DNA from 3 places in the Alcaligenes sp. SMD-FA genome. Region 1 is predicted to be linked to each of the others. Evidence: predicted binding sites of a transcription regulator. Region 1 holds the regulator's gene; each other region holds the start of a gene.
What was found. Region 1 encodes LexA, which represses DNA repair genes until DNA is damaged. Its sites were predicted from a motif close to ACTGTATNNNNATACAGT; they were not measured.
Positions count from the first base shown of each region.

Region 2: the regulator LexA is predicted to act here: its motif matches at 2,214-2,231, upstream of imuA (translesion DNA synthesis-associated protein ImuA).
Region 3: the regulator LexA is predicted to act here: its motif matches at 1,769-1,786, upstream of recA (recombinase RecA).

Region 1 is NZ_CP110108.1:1,615,072-1,619,614, reverse strand. It holds gene OKX01_RS07475 (aromatic amino acid transaminase) at 1-1,068, shown strand, start outside; gene OKX01_RS07470 (GNAT family N-acetyltransferase) at 1,140-1,700, shown strand; gene lexA (transcriptional repressor LexA) at 1,808-2,467, shown strand; gene lon (endopeptidase La) at 2,927-4,543, opposite strand, start outside.
Region 2 is NZ_CP110108.1:1,923,064-1,927,606, reverse strand. It holds gene OKX01_RS08935 (succinylglutamate desuccinylase/aspartoacylase family protein) at 1-137, shown strand, start outside; gene OKX01_RS08930 (NRDE family protein) at 223-1,116, shown strand; gene OKX01_RS08925 (carboxypeptidase-like regulatory domain-containing protein) at 1,113-1,532, shown strand; gene OKX01_RS08920 (tRNA-uridine aminocarboxypropyltransferase) at 1,519-2,133, opposite strand; gene imuA (translesion DNA synthesis-associated protein ImuA) at 2,248-2,985, shown strand; gene OKX01_RS08910 (Y-family DNA polymerase) at 2,942-4,225, shown strand; gene OKX01_RS08905 (error-prone DNA polymerase) at 4,222-4,543, shown strand, end outside.
Region 3 is NZ_CP110108.1:2,339,790-2,344,332, forward strand. It holds gene recX (recombination regulator RecX) at 1-520, opposite strand, end outside; gene recA (recombinase RecA) at 604-1,686, opposite strand; gene OKX01_RS10830 (response regulator transcription factor) at 1,893-2,582, shown strand; gene OKX01_RS10835 (sensor histidine kinase) at 2,593-4,050, shown strand; gene OKX01_RS10840 (MFS transporter) at 4,055-4,543, shown strand, end outside.

The DNA of each region.
Region 1 (4,543 bases):
ATCCCGATTTTGCAGGCTGTTCAACAAGCTGAAGACGCCTTGATGAGCAAGGCCGCTGCACGCAGCTACCTGCCTATCGAAGGTATCAATACCTACAACCTGGGTGCTCAAACCCTGTTGCTAGGCGCCGACTCCCCCGTTATTGCCGAAGGCCGTGCCTTGACGGTGCAATCCCTGGGCGGTACCGGCGCACTGAAAATCGGTGCTGACTTTCTGCACCAACTGCTGCCACAGTCCGAGGTTTACATCAGCGATCCAAGCTGGGAAAACCACCGTGCTCTGTTCGAGCGCGCCGGCTTCAAGGTCAACACCTACGCGTACTACGATGCCACCACTCATGGCCTGAACTTTGAGGGCATGATCGCTTCGTTGCGTGCCATGCCTGCCCAGTCCATCGTGGTCTTGCACGCGTGCTGCCACAACCCCACCGGCGTGGACCCCAGCATGGAACAATGGGCCCAGATCGCCGAACTGATCAAAGAGCGTCAACTGGTTCCTTTCCTGGACATCGCCTATCAAGGCTTTGGTGCCGGTCTGGAGGAAGACGCCAGCGTGGTACGCCTGTTTGCCAAGCTGGGCCTGTCCATGTTCATCAGCTCTTCTTTCTCCAAATCCTTCTCGCTATACGGCGAACGCGTCGGCGCCCTGACACTGGTCACGTCCAGCAAGGACGAAACGTCCCGCGTGCTGAGCCAGGTCAAGCGCGTGATTCGCACCAACTATTCCAACCCGCCAACACACGGCGGCAAGGTTGTAGCCACTGTCCTGAGCTCACCCGAGCTGTTCCAGACTTGGGCTACCGAACTGGCTGGCATGCGTGATCGCATCCGTGACATGCGTGCACAACTGGTTGCCAAGCTGAAAGAACATGGTGCCACCCAGAACTTTGACTTCGTACTGCAACAGCGCGGTATGTTCTCCTACTCCGGCCTGACGGCCGAGCAAGTAGAACGCCTGCGCCAGGAACACGGCATTTACGCCGTCAGCAGTGGCCGTATCTGCGTTGCTGCGCTCAACAGCCAGAACATTGATGTCGTGGCCAAAGCCATCGCTCAAGTCCTGAAATAAGCTGGCCGTCCTTACCGCCTCCAACGCCCTTCTTCGGAAGGGCGTTGTCGTTCCGGACCTTGGAGTACCCCATGACAGACGCTATTTCCCTGCACACCGAACGCCTGATCCTGCGCCCCTGGAAACCGACCGACCTCGAGCCCTTTTACCGATTAAATAGCGACCCCCACGCGCTGCGCTTTTATCCGGCCACCCTGGACCGCGAACAAAGCGATGCTATCGCCCACCGCAGCCAAAGCCTGATCGAAGAACATGGCTGGGGGCCCTGGGCTGTGGAGCTGAAGGAAAAAGGGGCCTTCATCGGTATGGTCGGCTTGAACCGCCCAACTGCTGAGCTCTACTTTCAGCCTTGCGTAGAACTGCTCTGGCGTCTTCTGCCTGAATACTGGGGCAAAGGCTACGCCACCGAAGCCGCCCGAGCCTGCATGGATTTTGCCTTTAACGAACTGGACCTGGAGCAAATTGTGGCGTACACCGCTCAGTTGAACCGGCCTTCGCAAACCGTCATGCAACGCCTGGGCATGACAAAACAAGCCGGCACCTTTGCTCATCCTGGCGTACCTGTGGGCCACCAGCTTGTCCCTCACGTGCTGTACACGCAGGATCGCAAAGACTGGTCTCCATCTGCCTGAACAGACCTCGAAGGGTCGAAAATTAAGCCTTTAAGGTCCCCAAAGCTTGCAAAAACGGCAACTGTAACGCACAATCTTTACTGTATATATATTCAGCAGACAATACTATGACCGCCAAGCTCACTGCACGCCAGCAACAAGTGCTGGACATTATCCGTTCTGAAATCGAACGGACGGGTTTCCCCCCCACTCGCGCAGAAATTGCTCAAGTGCTGGGTTTCAAATCCGCCAATGCGGCCGAAGATCATTTGAAAGCTCTGGCCCGCAAAGGCGCGATCGAGCTAACCGCCGGTGCCTCGCGCGGCATACGCCTGCTTGGCACGGATACACGCGACCATGCTGCGCCCAATAGCAGCCCATTGGCCAATCTGACTGACGCCCTCTTACTGCCCATTATTGGCCGCGTTGCTGCCGGTAGCCCTATTCTGGCTACTGAGCATATCGAGCGCGAAATTGGTGTTGCCCCTACCCTGTTCACCCAAACGCCTGATTACCTGCTACGTGTGCGCGGCCTGAGCATGAAAGACGCCGGAATTTTTGACGGCGATCTGCTGGCCGTCAAAAAAGCTAGCGAAGCGCGTAATGGGCAGATCGTGGTGGTCCGCATTGGTGATGATGTCACCGTCAAGCGCCTGTCGCGCTCCAGCAATCAGGTCATCCTTTTACCTGAGAACGCGGACTTTGAACCCATCATCGTTACCGACCCGGACTCTCTGTCCCTGGAAGGTATTGCTGTAGGCCTGATTCGTACCAGCCCGCTGCATTAAACCTTGTCTCTCTAGGCTATCAGGCCTGTTTTATGAGCTTGGTGCACCTGATAAGAGAAAAACCCCATATACCGTTTGGTGCATGGGGTTTTTTTACTGGTCAAAGTGCATGCCGCTATACAAGTTTGAGCAGATTAACGGCGACAAGCGCTTTGACTATGGCCATCACGGTATGTCTGCAGTTGCAGTCATGGCTGCAATCGTGGGGGCAGCCATACCTGGCCCCCCCACATGCCTACATGCCTACATGCCTACATGCCTACAGCAAGAGTTGAGCAGCCGTAAACCTCTCGCGCAAGCTTGCGACCCTCACCTTCCTCATATCATTGCCCAAAGATCTGGCTCCCACTGCTGTCAACATGGCTAACCTCAAAGCCACGATCAGTCTGACCAAAATGCAAACAGGCTACCTTGGGTTCAAGGTAGCCTGTTTCACTGCTTGCTTACTACTGCTGATGCTTAGTGCTTGAAGGACTCCGAGCCCGTGCCTGCGGCACGAGTGGCGGCCAAAGCCTCAGCAGCCAGGCGAGCCACCTCTTCGTCGCTCAGAGGCGTGACGGCGTCTTGCAGGGCCACTTCTAATACACGATCAATCCAACGCACTGGAATGATCTCCAGCGTGTTCTTCACGTTATCTGGAATGTCGGCCAAGTCTTTGACGTTTTCCTCCGGAATCATCACCGTTTTGATGCCACCGCGCTGCGCTGCCAACAGCTTCTCTTTCAAGCCGCCAATAGGCAAAACTTCGCCGCGCAAGGTGATTTCACCCGTCATGGCCACATCAGAGCGAACCGGAATACCCGTCAGACTGGACACAATAGCCGTGGTGATGGCGATACCAGCCGATGGACCATCCTTGGGCGTAGCGCCTTCAGGAAAGTGCACATGCAGGTCGCGCTTCTCGAACACCGTGTTGGGGATGCCCCATTTCTGGGCACGCGAACGCACCACTGTGCGGGCCGCCTCAACGGACTCTTTCATCACATCGCCAATCGAACCGGTGCGTAACACATTGCCTTTACCGGGCATATCGGCCACTTCAATGGTCAGCAGATCGCCACCCACCTCGGTCCATGCCAGGCCGGTCACCTGTCCAATCTTGTTCTCCTTCTCGGCCAGGCCGAAGGAGTAGCGACGCACACCCAGGTACTCGTTCAGGTTCTCCGAATTGACCACCAGAGTTTCCTGTGTCAGGGCCTTGTTACGGGCAGCACGCGTACCAGCCTGTGGATTGGCCACCAGCAGCTTGCGAACCACCTTGCGGCAGATCTTGCTGATTTCACGCTCCAGCGAGCGTACACCCGCCTCACGCGTGTAGTAACGCACGATGTCGCGTACAGCATCTTCGGTGACTTCCAGCTCACCAGCACGCACACCGTTGTTCTTCATCAGCTTGGGCAAGAGGTAATCAAAAGCAATGCGTACTTTTTCGTCTTCGGTGTAGCCAGACAAACGAATCACTTCCATACGATCGAGCAAGGCCGGTGGAATATTCAGGGTGTTACTGGTTGCCACGAACATCACGTCGGACAAGTCGTAGTCCACTTCCAGGTAGTGATCCTGGAAAGTGTGGTTTTGTTCAGGGTCCAGAACTTCCAGCAATGCCGAGGAAGGATCGCCACGGAAATCCGCGCCCATCTTATCGATCTCGTCCAGCAAGAACAGCGGATTACGTACACCCACCTTGCTCATGTTCTGAACAACCTTGCCGGGCATAGAGCCAATATAGGTACGACGGTGACCACGGATCTCGGCCTCGTCACGTACGCCACCCAAAGCCATGCGAATGAACTTGCGGTTCGTTGCCTTGGCAATGGACTGACCCAGCGAAGTTTTACCCACGCCTGGAGGGCCAACCAAACACAGGATCGGAGCCTTCAATTTGTCCACACGTTGCTGAACTGCCAGGTACTCAACAATCCGCTCTTTGACTTTCTCCAGACCAAAATGGTCCGCATCCAATACTTCCTGTGCATTGCTCAAGGAATTATTGATACGGCTCTTTTTGCGCCAAGGCAGACCAACCAGCGTTTCAATGTAGTTGCGCACCACCGTGGCTTCAGCTGACATGGGCGA
Region 2 (4,543 bases), 310 kb from region 1:
GCACCCAGTTTGGGCAAGCCGATGACCAGCCCTTGCTGACGCCTTACGATCATTGCACGCTGGTCATGCCGTCACTACGCCAGCTACGCCCCGGTGTCACCGTCGTGCGCCTGGCACAAGACTACGCACCCTCTTGACGGCCCTTTCAAATACCGAGAAGAAAAGCGAAACTTGGCGGTACTTTGGCTACCAAAGCCTGCATAGCCATCCTACAATCGGCACATGTGCATCGCTTATATCGCCGTCGGAGTGAATGCGGATTGGCCGCTGATTATTGCCACCAATCGCGACGAATATCATGCTCGCCCCAGCCAGCCGGCTCAGCCCTGGCAAAACGAGTCCCAGATTCTGGCGGGTCGAGACCTGCAAGCCGGAGGTACTTGGCTGGGCCTGACGCAAAGCCGTGGACGTCTGGCCCTGCTAACCAATTACCGCGAAGTGCCGGGCAGCAAAAACCGCAAGCACCGTTCGCGTGGCGAGCTGATTCCTCAGTTCCTGGTCGATGAGCGCAGTCCCGCCGAGTATCTGGAACAGTTAGCCCGGGAAGGGGCTGACTACGCAGGCTTCAATCTCTTTGTTCTGGAGTGGCCTGACACACAACAACCGTTACGTCTGGGCTATTACAGCAATCGCCACCCCAGCGGCCGTCCGCATCGGCTGGAACCGGGCGTGCATATTCTAAGCAATGCCTGGCTCAATACGCCTTGGCCCAAAAGCCTGTTCCTGAAAGAAACTCTGCAGGCGCAGCATTTTGATGGCTCGCCGCAAGCGGTAGAAGGTTTGTTCCAGGGCTTGCGCAATCAAGAAGTGGCCGCCGACAGTGACTTGCCCCAAACCGGTCTGAGCCTTGAGCACGAACGCTTGTTAAGCAGCCCGTTTATTGTCAGCCCCGATTACGGCACCCGCTGCACCACCGTCATTACTATTCATCAGCATGGGCACGGGATGCTACGTGAACGCAGTTTCAACTCGCTCGCTGAACCCATCCGTCAGCATGACTGGCCTTTTTTATGGCCCAGCTTTCATCCTGACAGCCAGCCTGCCCCCTCTCATAACAGCAACAGAGCCACTAATGGCCCGCTTAGTCTTCCCACTTCAAGCAAGGAAATCTCATGAGTCCTCGTCTTTCTTTGATCGGCATTGCCATGTCGCTGGCCTTATTGAGCAGTCCCATCGCGCATTCCCAGGAACTGCCGCCCAGCCAGTACTACGGATCAACCGAATACATTAGCGGCGGAATAGGCAGCGATGAAGCCCAGTTATTCCGCATGGTGCGCGGCACCTTCCCCTTATCCGTCAACTTCTCGGCGCATCAGGGCGAGCGCGTCGGCTATATTTCCGACGTACAACTGGTCATCCGCAACAGCGGCGACCAAACTGTGCTGAACAGTCTGATCGATGGCCCCTACTGCCTGATTCGCCTTGCGCCCGGCAATTACAAGGTGTTTGCCACGTACCAGGGTCAAACCCAGGAGCGCCAGGCCAGCATTGTGGACGGTCAGTCCCGTGAGCTGAACTTCATCTGGAAGTAGGATAGTTACGCTGATAGGTATCCAGGCCCATGGCCTGGATCTGCTCTTCGATCAACTGCTCGAAAGGCCGTAACAAAGGCCTGAAATCTCGCTCTGGCTCCATAATCTGCATCAACCGGACAATCGCTTCCAAGGTAGACACGGCCTGAGGGTCGGGCGCTTTACGCAGCCTGTAGCGTGACGCTTCCCCGTCAGGCAGCATCCAATACGGCAGGGTTTGCAAGACCGGATTACGATGCAAAATCAAGCGCGCCTTGCGCCAGGTGCCATCGGGCACCACGATCAAATCCGGTTTTTCTTCTGGGCCTGTTGAACCCGCTACCTTGGCTTGCGGCCCCGGAAACAGCAAGACAGGGCGATGCGCCTGTGCCAGACGCGCCCCCAGCTCTTCAAACTGCTCCCCCACCCATAACTCTGTCCCTTTCAATCCCAAATACGCCAGACGTGCGGTATTGAGCGCATGCCGCGCTTCGGACGGATGCTGCAAAATCAGAACCGGGCACGCCGCTTCTAGCGAGGGAATCAAGGGACACAAGCAGCGAGCCAATGGCCGCTGGCACTGTGCGCAACGGCCTGGGCGGGAGAGAAGGGAAGCGTTCATGCGAGAGAGTCAAACAGAAGGTCACAGTATATAAAAGTTCTGCCTTGAAACCGACTCCTGGTTTGCTGACAAACAAATTTACTGTATATTTATACAGCAATCAGGAGCACACCTATGGCAAGCGCACTTCGTTCCCTTTTAGACCTCCATCCCTCCCTGTGGACGGGCAAGCATTATGCGCATGCCGCAGATTCTTGCCTGTCCAGCGGCTTTGACGCTCTGGATGCTGAATTACCAGGAGGAGGCTGGCCTATCGGCAGCCTGATCGAGCTGCAAGCACCACAGGACAGCAGTGCCTTATCCTTATTACTGCCAGCCTTGAACACCCTGCCTGCAGAACGATTGCGTATTTTAGTTGCGCCGCCCTATCAGCCCATGCAACAACGATGGCGCGGCACCTCTGCCACGACGGGACAAAGCGCTACATCAGAAAACGCGTTAGCCGCCCGCTTGATCTGGATACGCAGCCAACACCTGAACGACACCTTGTGGGCCAGCGCCCAGGCCTTACGTCACGGCCATTGCGCTGCCGTATTAAGTTGGTTGCCTGCTCACGTGCCTTTCGCCTCCTTGCGCCAGTTGCAACTCTTAGCCAACCAAAGCGACAGCCTGTTTTTTTGTTTGCGTCCGGCACACAGTCAGGCCAACAGCCCAGCCCTTTTACGTCTGGATCTTCAGACCCGACAAGACCAACAAGGACAGCCTTGGTTGGATGTCCATATTCGCAAACGTCGGGGCCCACCTTGCAAGGACAGCATTGCCTTAGCGCCCCACCACATCTTGATACCGCCAACGGCCATTCCGTCTCATGTACCTATGCCTGCGACTGCCCCAGAGCCTGCTTACGCCTGAGGCCAATCCCGAGCAGCAGGACGGTATCCAAGCGGTTTTGCTGCGCTACAGCCCTCAACTGGCACAGGTTCAAACCCATTTATGGGTATTGAATATCCGTGCCAGCATCCGGCTGTTTGGTGGCTTACGCCGTCTGTATCAACAGGTTCAGGCTGATTTGTCCCCTCTTGTCCCCCAGCCCTGTCTGGCCCTGGCGCCGACTGCCCGCGCCGCCTGCTTGCTGGCTTTGTCCAACCACAAGCAGCGCCGTTGCGTCCGCCGTTTACCAGCCTGCTTGAACCCGCTTCCTATCCACTTGCTGGCCCCGCCCGCTGACCAGTTGCAGTGGCTGCATAGTCTGGGCTGCCATACCCTGGGCCAGTTACATCAACTGCCCCGTGATGGACTGTCCCAGCGTGGGTTGCGCGCCCTACTTTTGCAATTGGACCAAGCCTACGGCACACAAAGCTGGGCCTTGGAATGGGTGCATACGGCCCCGCAATTTACACGCAAACAGGAGATGGATGCCCCGTCCAATCACAAACCCACCATCTTGCGGGCGTTAAACCGCCTGTTGATCCAACTGGAGGCCTGGCTGAATCAATATCAACTGGCCTGCGGACGTCTGGAACTGGTACTGCATACGGAACGATACAAGGACTACCCCACCGCCACCCGCCTGGAATTACAGATGGCCCGCTCCTGCTGGCGCAGCCAGGACTTTCTGCCAGTATGGCAAGAACAGTTCCAGCCACTGCAATTGCAGGCGGCTGTGCAAAGCCTGGTGCTGCAGGCTCAACAACTGCATCCTCGCCAAACTCATGCCAGCGGCTTGTTTCCCGATGCACGCCATTGGCAAGAGCAAGACCAGCAACTTCTGGAGCGTTTACAAGCCAGGTTAGGGGCTGAACAGATTTTGATGCCTGCCGCCCAAGCCAGCTATTTGCCTGAACAAGCGAATCAATGGCTGTCCTTGTCCAGCAGTCAGCCCCCCAAGACCAGTCATCCAACTTTGCAACGTCCTTGCTGGATGCTGGACCCGGCTCAGCCTTTACAACACGATCAGCAATCCCCGCTTCTGGATAATCAGCGCCTACGCCTGGTTCAAGGCCCGGAACGGGTACAGACAGGCTGGTGGAGCGGCTCCGGACATCAGCAACGGGACTACTTTATCGCCTTGTGTCCGCAAGGACGCTTGTATTGGGTTTATCGGGACTTGAGCCAGGAACATGCCTGGTACCTGCACGGAGTCTTTGGATGAAATCCCATATAAACCTGCTGTACTCAGAGCTGGACTGCCTGTCCAATTACAGCTTTCTGAATGGTGCGTCCCACCCCGAAGAGCTGGTCAGCCGAGCCGCCGAGCTAGGTTACAAGGCGCTGGCCTTATGCGATTACGCCTCCATGGCCGGTGTGGTACGCGCCTATGCGCAGGCCAAGCTGCATCCGGAAATTCGCCTGCTGGTGGGAAGCCGATTCTGCTTTACAGGCGTGTGGGAACCGGCGAACCCACCAAACACCCATTCCACAAGCATGACTGGCGACGCTACTCAGGCCCATGAGCTGCTGATTTTGCCGC
Region 3 (4,543 bases), 720 kb from region 1:
ATATTTGCTGCAAGATACGACCCGAGAAGCCGCGGCTGGCCATGAAGCGATATTGTTTGGCGTAACTGCGAGGATCATCTGGCGGCGCACTGAATTTCTTGCCCCACACTTGCTTGGCCCGTTCCAGCTCGGTCGCCATCAATTCTTCTTTGATGATCTCGGTCTGTTCTACATCCACGCCATGCTGGCGCAGTTCTTGCAGAATGACCCGGGTGCCCACACGCGAAGCACGGCGGTTCACGACACTATGCGCAAAGCGCTCGTTGGACAGCCATTTCTGCTCGACCAAGGCGTCGAGCAAGGCTTCCACTTCTTCAGCACTTTCTGCATGAGGGGCCAGTCGGCGGCCCAATTCCAGGCGCGAGTATTCGCGTCGGGATAAAAAATTCAAGGCTCTGGCTTTAAGAGACAACCCCGGCCGTTTGGACGAGGCTTTATTTTCCGAAGCCGGCGCAGTATCACCCGAACGATTTTCTACATTTCTGCCCGCCCGTGTGGGTCGGGCAGAAAGCGCAGCAATGCGCTCCCTTTGAGCTTGTTTACGTTCCCGGATTTCTTCCGGGTCTGTCTCAAAGGGTTCATCATCGAACTCTGGGGGGAAAATCAGACTTCTCCCTGGGCCGGATCAACCACAGGGGCCGTAACTGGGCGGCTGGTTGCGGCGCCCATCAAGACAACGCCCAATTTTTCACGCACTTTATTTTCGATTTCACGGGCCAGTTCGGGGCGCTCTTTCAGGAATTCACGCACATTGTCCTTACCTTGGCCAATGCGGTTGCCGTCGTAGCTGTACCAAGCGCCCGCCTTATCGACCACGCCCGTTTGCACACCCAGATCGATAATCTCGCCTTCACGAGAAATACCGCTGCCGTACATGATGTCAAATTCGGTTTGCTTGAAAGGCGGTGCAACTTTGTTCTTGACCACTTTAACTCGGGTTTCGTTACCCACCATTTCGTCGCCACGTTTAATGGAACCGATACGGCGAATGTCCAGACGCACGGAAGAATAAAACTTCAGTGCGTTACCACCCGTGGTGGTTTCAGGGTTGCCGAACATGACACCAATCTTCATACGAATCTGGTTAATGAAGATCACCATACAATTGGCGCGCTTGATGGTTGCCGTCAATTTACGCAAGGCCTGGCTCATCAGGCGGGCTTGCAGACCGGGCAGGGAATCGCCCATATCGCCTTCGATTTCAGCCTTGGGAGTCAGGGCCGCCACTGAGTCGATAACGATCAGATCAACCGAACCCGAACGCACCAGGGCTTCAGTAATCTCCAGGGCCTGTTCGCCGGTATCGGGCTGAGAGATCAGCAGATCGCCCAGGTTCACGCCCAGCTTTTGCGCGTACTGCACATCCAGTGCGTGCTCGGCATCAATAAAGGCACACGTGCCTTTAAGTTTTTGCATTTCTGCAATGACTTGCAGAGTCAACGTGGTTTTACCCGAGGATTCCGGGCCGTAAATCTCAATAACTCGACCGCGTGGCAGGCCACCGACGCCCAAAGCAATGTCCAGACCCAGCGAACCCGTAGAGACCACCTGGATGTCATGCTCGACGTTGTCGTCGCCATAACGCATGATCGAGCCCTTGCCGAACTGCTTTTCGATTTGCGACAGAGCGGCGGCCAGCGCTTTGGAACGTTCCGAGGCCACTGCTTTACTGTTTTTATCGTCCATGAAAAATCCTTGACTGTGGAATGGCGCCCCAACGGACGGGCACGGCAATTAAAAATCAAACCTAATTATTGCATCAAATTATACTGTATATATACACAGATATTCAAATATATTCACCAAGCGCCATCGTTATCCCCTACTGACCGGCCTGTCGAGCTTATGCAACAATGCCGAACAGCCATTCAATCATTTGTTTGTGTAGGGTCATGCGCATACTCATAGCCGAAGACGACAGTATTCTCGCGGATGGACTTTCTCGTTCCTTACGCTACGAAGGCTATGCGGTCGATGTCGTGCACGATGGCGATAGCGCAGACTCCGCCTTGCAGTTGCAAAGCTTCGACCTTCTGATCCTGGATCTGGATCTGCCCAAAAAAAACGGCCTGTCGGTGCTGCAGTCAATCCGCCAGCGCCAGGACACCTTGCCCGTTCTGATTCTGACCGCCAGCGACACCGTAGAACAGCGCGTACGCGGCCTGGACCTGGGCGCGGACGACTATATGTCCAAACCCTTTGCCCTGACCGAGCTCGAAGCCCGTGTACGTGCCTTGACGCGTCGCAGCACGGGCACCAGCAGCGCTTTGCTGCATCACAAGCGGCTGAGCTTCGATCTGAAAGGGCGTATGGCTTATATAGATAATCAGCCTTTGGAGCTGTCGGCACGCGAAACCAGTTTGCTGGAGATTTTCCTGTCACGCAGCGGTCGCATGATCAGCAAGAACCAGTTTGTGGACCTGCTCTGCGAGTGGGGCGAGGAAGTCACCCCGAATGCCATCGAGGTCTACATCCACCGCCTGCGCAAAAAGTTGGAGCCTAGTGGTGTACGCATCCTGACTGTGCGGGGTTTGGGATACTGTCTGGAACCAGAAAAACTGCGAGAAGACGCTCCAGCCTAAGGGATCGTCCATGCAGCACGCCAGCCCGCCCCAAAAAAATACCGACGCACGCGCAAAAGACAAGCGCGTGGCTCCGCGCCCGCTCATCCACAAGATCATGATCTGGATTTTCGGGCCTTTGTTCTTGCTGTGGACAGTGGGCATTGTCATTACTTATTTCATCGCCCAGCACATTGCCAACTCACCCTATGACCGCACCTTGCGCGATCACCTGGACTTGCTGCGAGTAGAAATCAGCCGTCAGGACCTGAGCCAAGCCATTCATTTGTCACATGGCGCGCAGACGATTTTGCGGCAGGAAAGCCCGACACCCACGTTATGGCAAATCCGCGATGCCAATGGCCAGCCGCTCGCTGGGAATGCCAGTTTGCCGGTTCCCGATAGCTGGAGCTATGACACCGACTTGCTGCGCTACCGAGACGTCACTCTGAACGATCAAAGTCTGCGACTGGCCTATGTCTGGGGCGGCAAGGACAAGAACAACACGCCCTTTCTGGCGGTTGCCGCCGAAACCAATGAACATAGAGCGGTTCTACACAGAGAAATTCTGATCGGGATGCTGACACCGCAATTTATTCTGGTGCCGCTGGCAGCCATGCTGGCGGGCCTGGGACTCACTCATGGCCTGGAGCCGCTGAACCTGCTGCAAGCGCGCTTGCGCGCCCGTGCGCCGGGCGATTTGTCACCCGTGGATCAGGAACAAGCGCCTGCCGAAATCGTGCCACTGATTGATGCCATGAATGGGCTACTGGCCCAGCAAGCACAGTTTTCAGCAACTCAACGCCAGTTTGTCGCCAATGCTGCTCATCAACTGAAAACTCCGCTTGCCGGGATACGCACCCAGGCCGAACTGGCCTTGCGCGAACGTGACCCAAAGCAGACCGAAGCCAGCCTGCAACAACTGGTACGCGGCACCGACCGCGCCACGCGTCTGGTTACCCAAATGCTGGCCTTGGCGCGCGCCGAGAGCAGCGACACCCTGTACGCCTCCACCCAGCAAACCCTGGACCTGAATACGCTAACCGAATTGCACGTAGGCCAACGTGTACCCGATGCCCTAGAGCTTGGACTGGACCTGGGCCTGGAAAACCATACCAAAGCCATCCTTTTGCAAGCCGATCCGGTCCTGCTCGATGAACTGATCAACAATCTGCTGGACAACGCCCTGATCTACACCCCGAAGGGCGGGTGGGTCACCATGCGTACCGGCCAGGCCCCAGGCAAAGCGTGGCTGGAAATTGAGGACAACGGACCCGGCATTCCCACTGAACATCAAGCACGGATTTTTGATCGTTTTTATCGCATCATGGGCAACCAGGCGGACGGTAGTGGTCTGGGGCTGGCCATTGTGCGGGAAATCGCCGAGATTCACGGCGCCTCTATCGACTTTATGCCACTGACTGGGGGCCAGGAAAGTGGCCTGCGCTTGCGAGTCAGTTTCCCACTGTCTTTGCCTTGGAGAGCCTGAACCCATGCCCCAGACAATCACCAGTGCTGCCCTTCCGAAAACCAAGAACAAACTGGATAGCCAAGGCCGCAAAGTTATTTTTGCCTCCGCCCTGGGCACCATGTTCGAGTGGTACGACTTTTACCTCTACGGCTCCATGGCCGCCATTCTGGCGCAACACTTCTTTTCCGCCGTGAACCCGACGGCCGGCTTCATCTTCGCCTTACTGGCCTTTGCCGCCGGTTTTGCAGTGCGCCCTTTTGGCGCCCTGCTCTTTGGTCGAATCGGCGACCGTGTGGGCCGTAAGTACACCTTTCTGATCACCATCTTGCTCATGGGTCTGTCCACCTTTCTGGTGGGTGTGCTGCCCAGCTATGAGGCCATCGGAATTGCCGCCCCCATCATGCTGATCGTTCTGCGCCTGTTGCAGGGACTGGCCATGGGCGGCGAATATGGCGGTGCCGCCACCTATGTGGCTGAATACGCACCCCAGCACCGACGCGGCTTTTACACT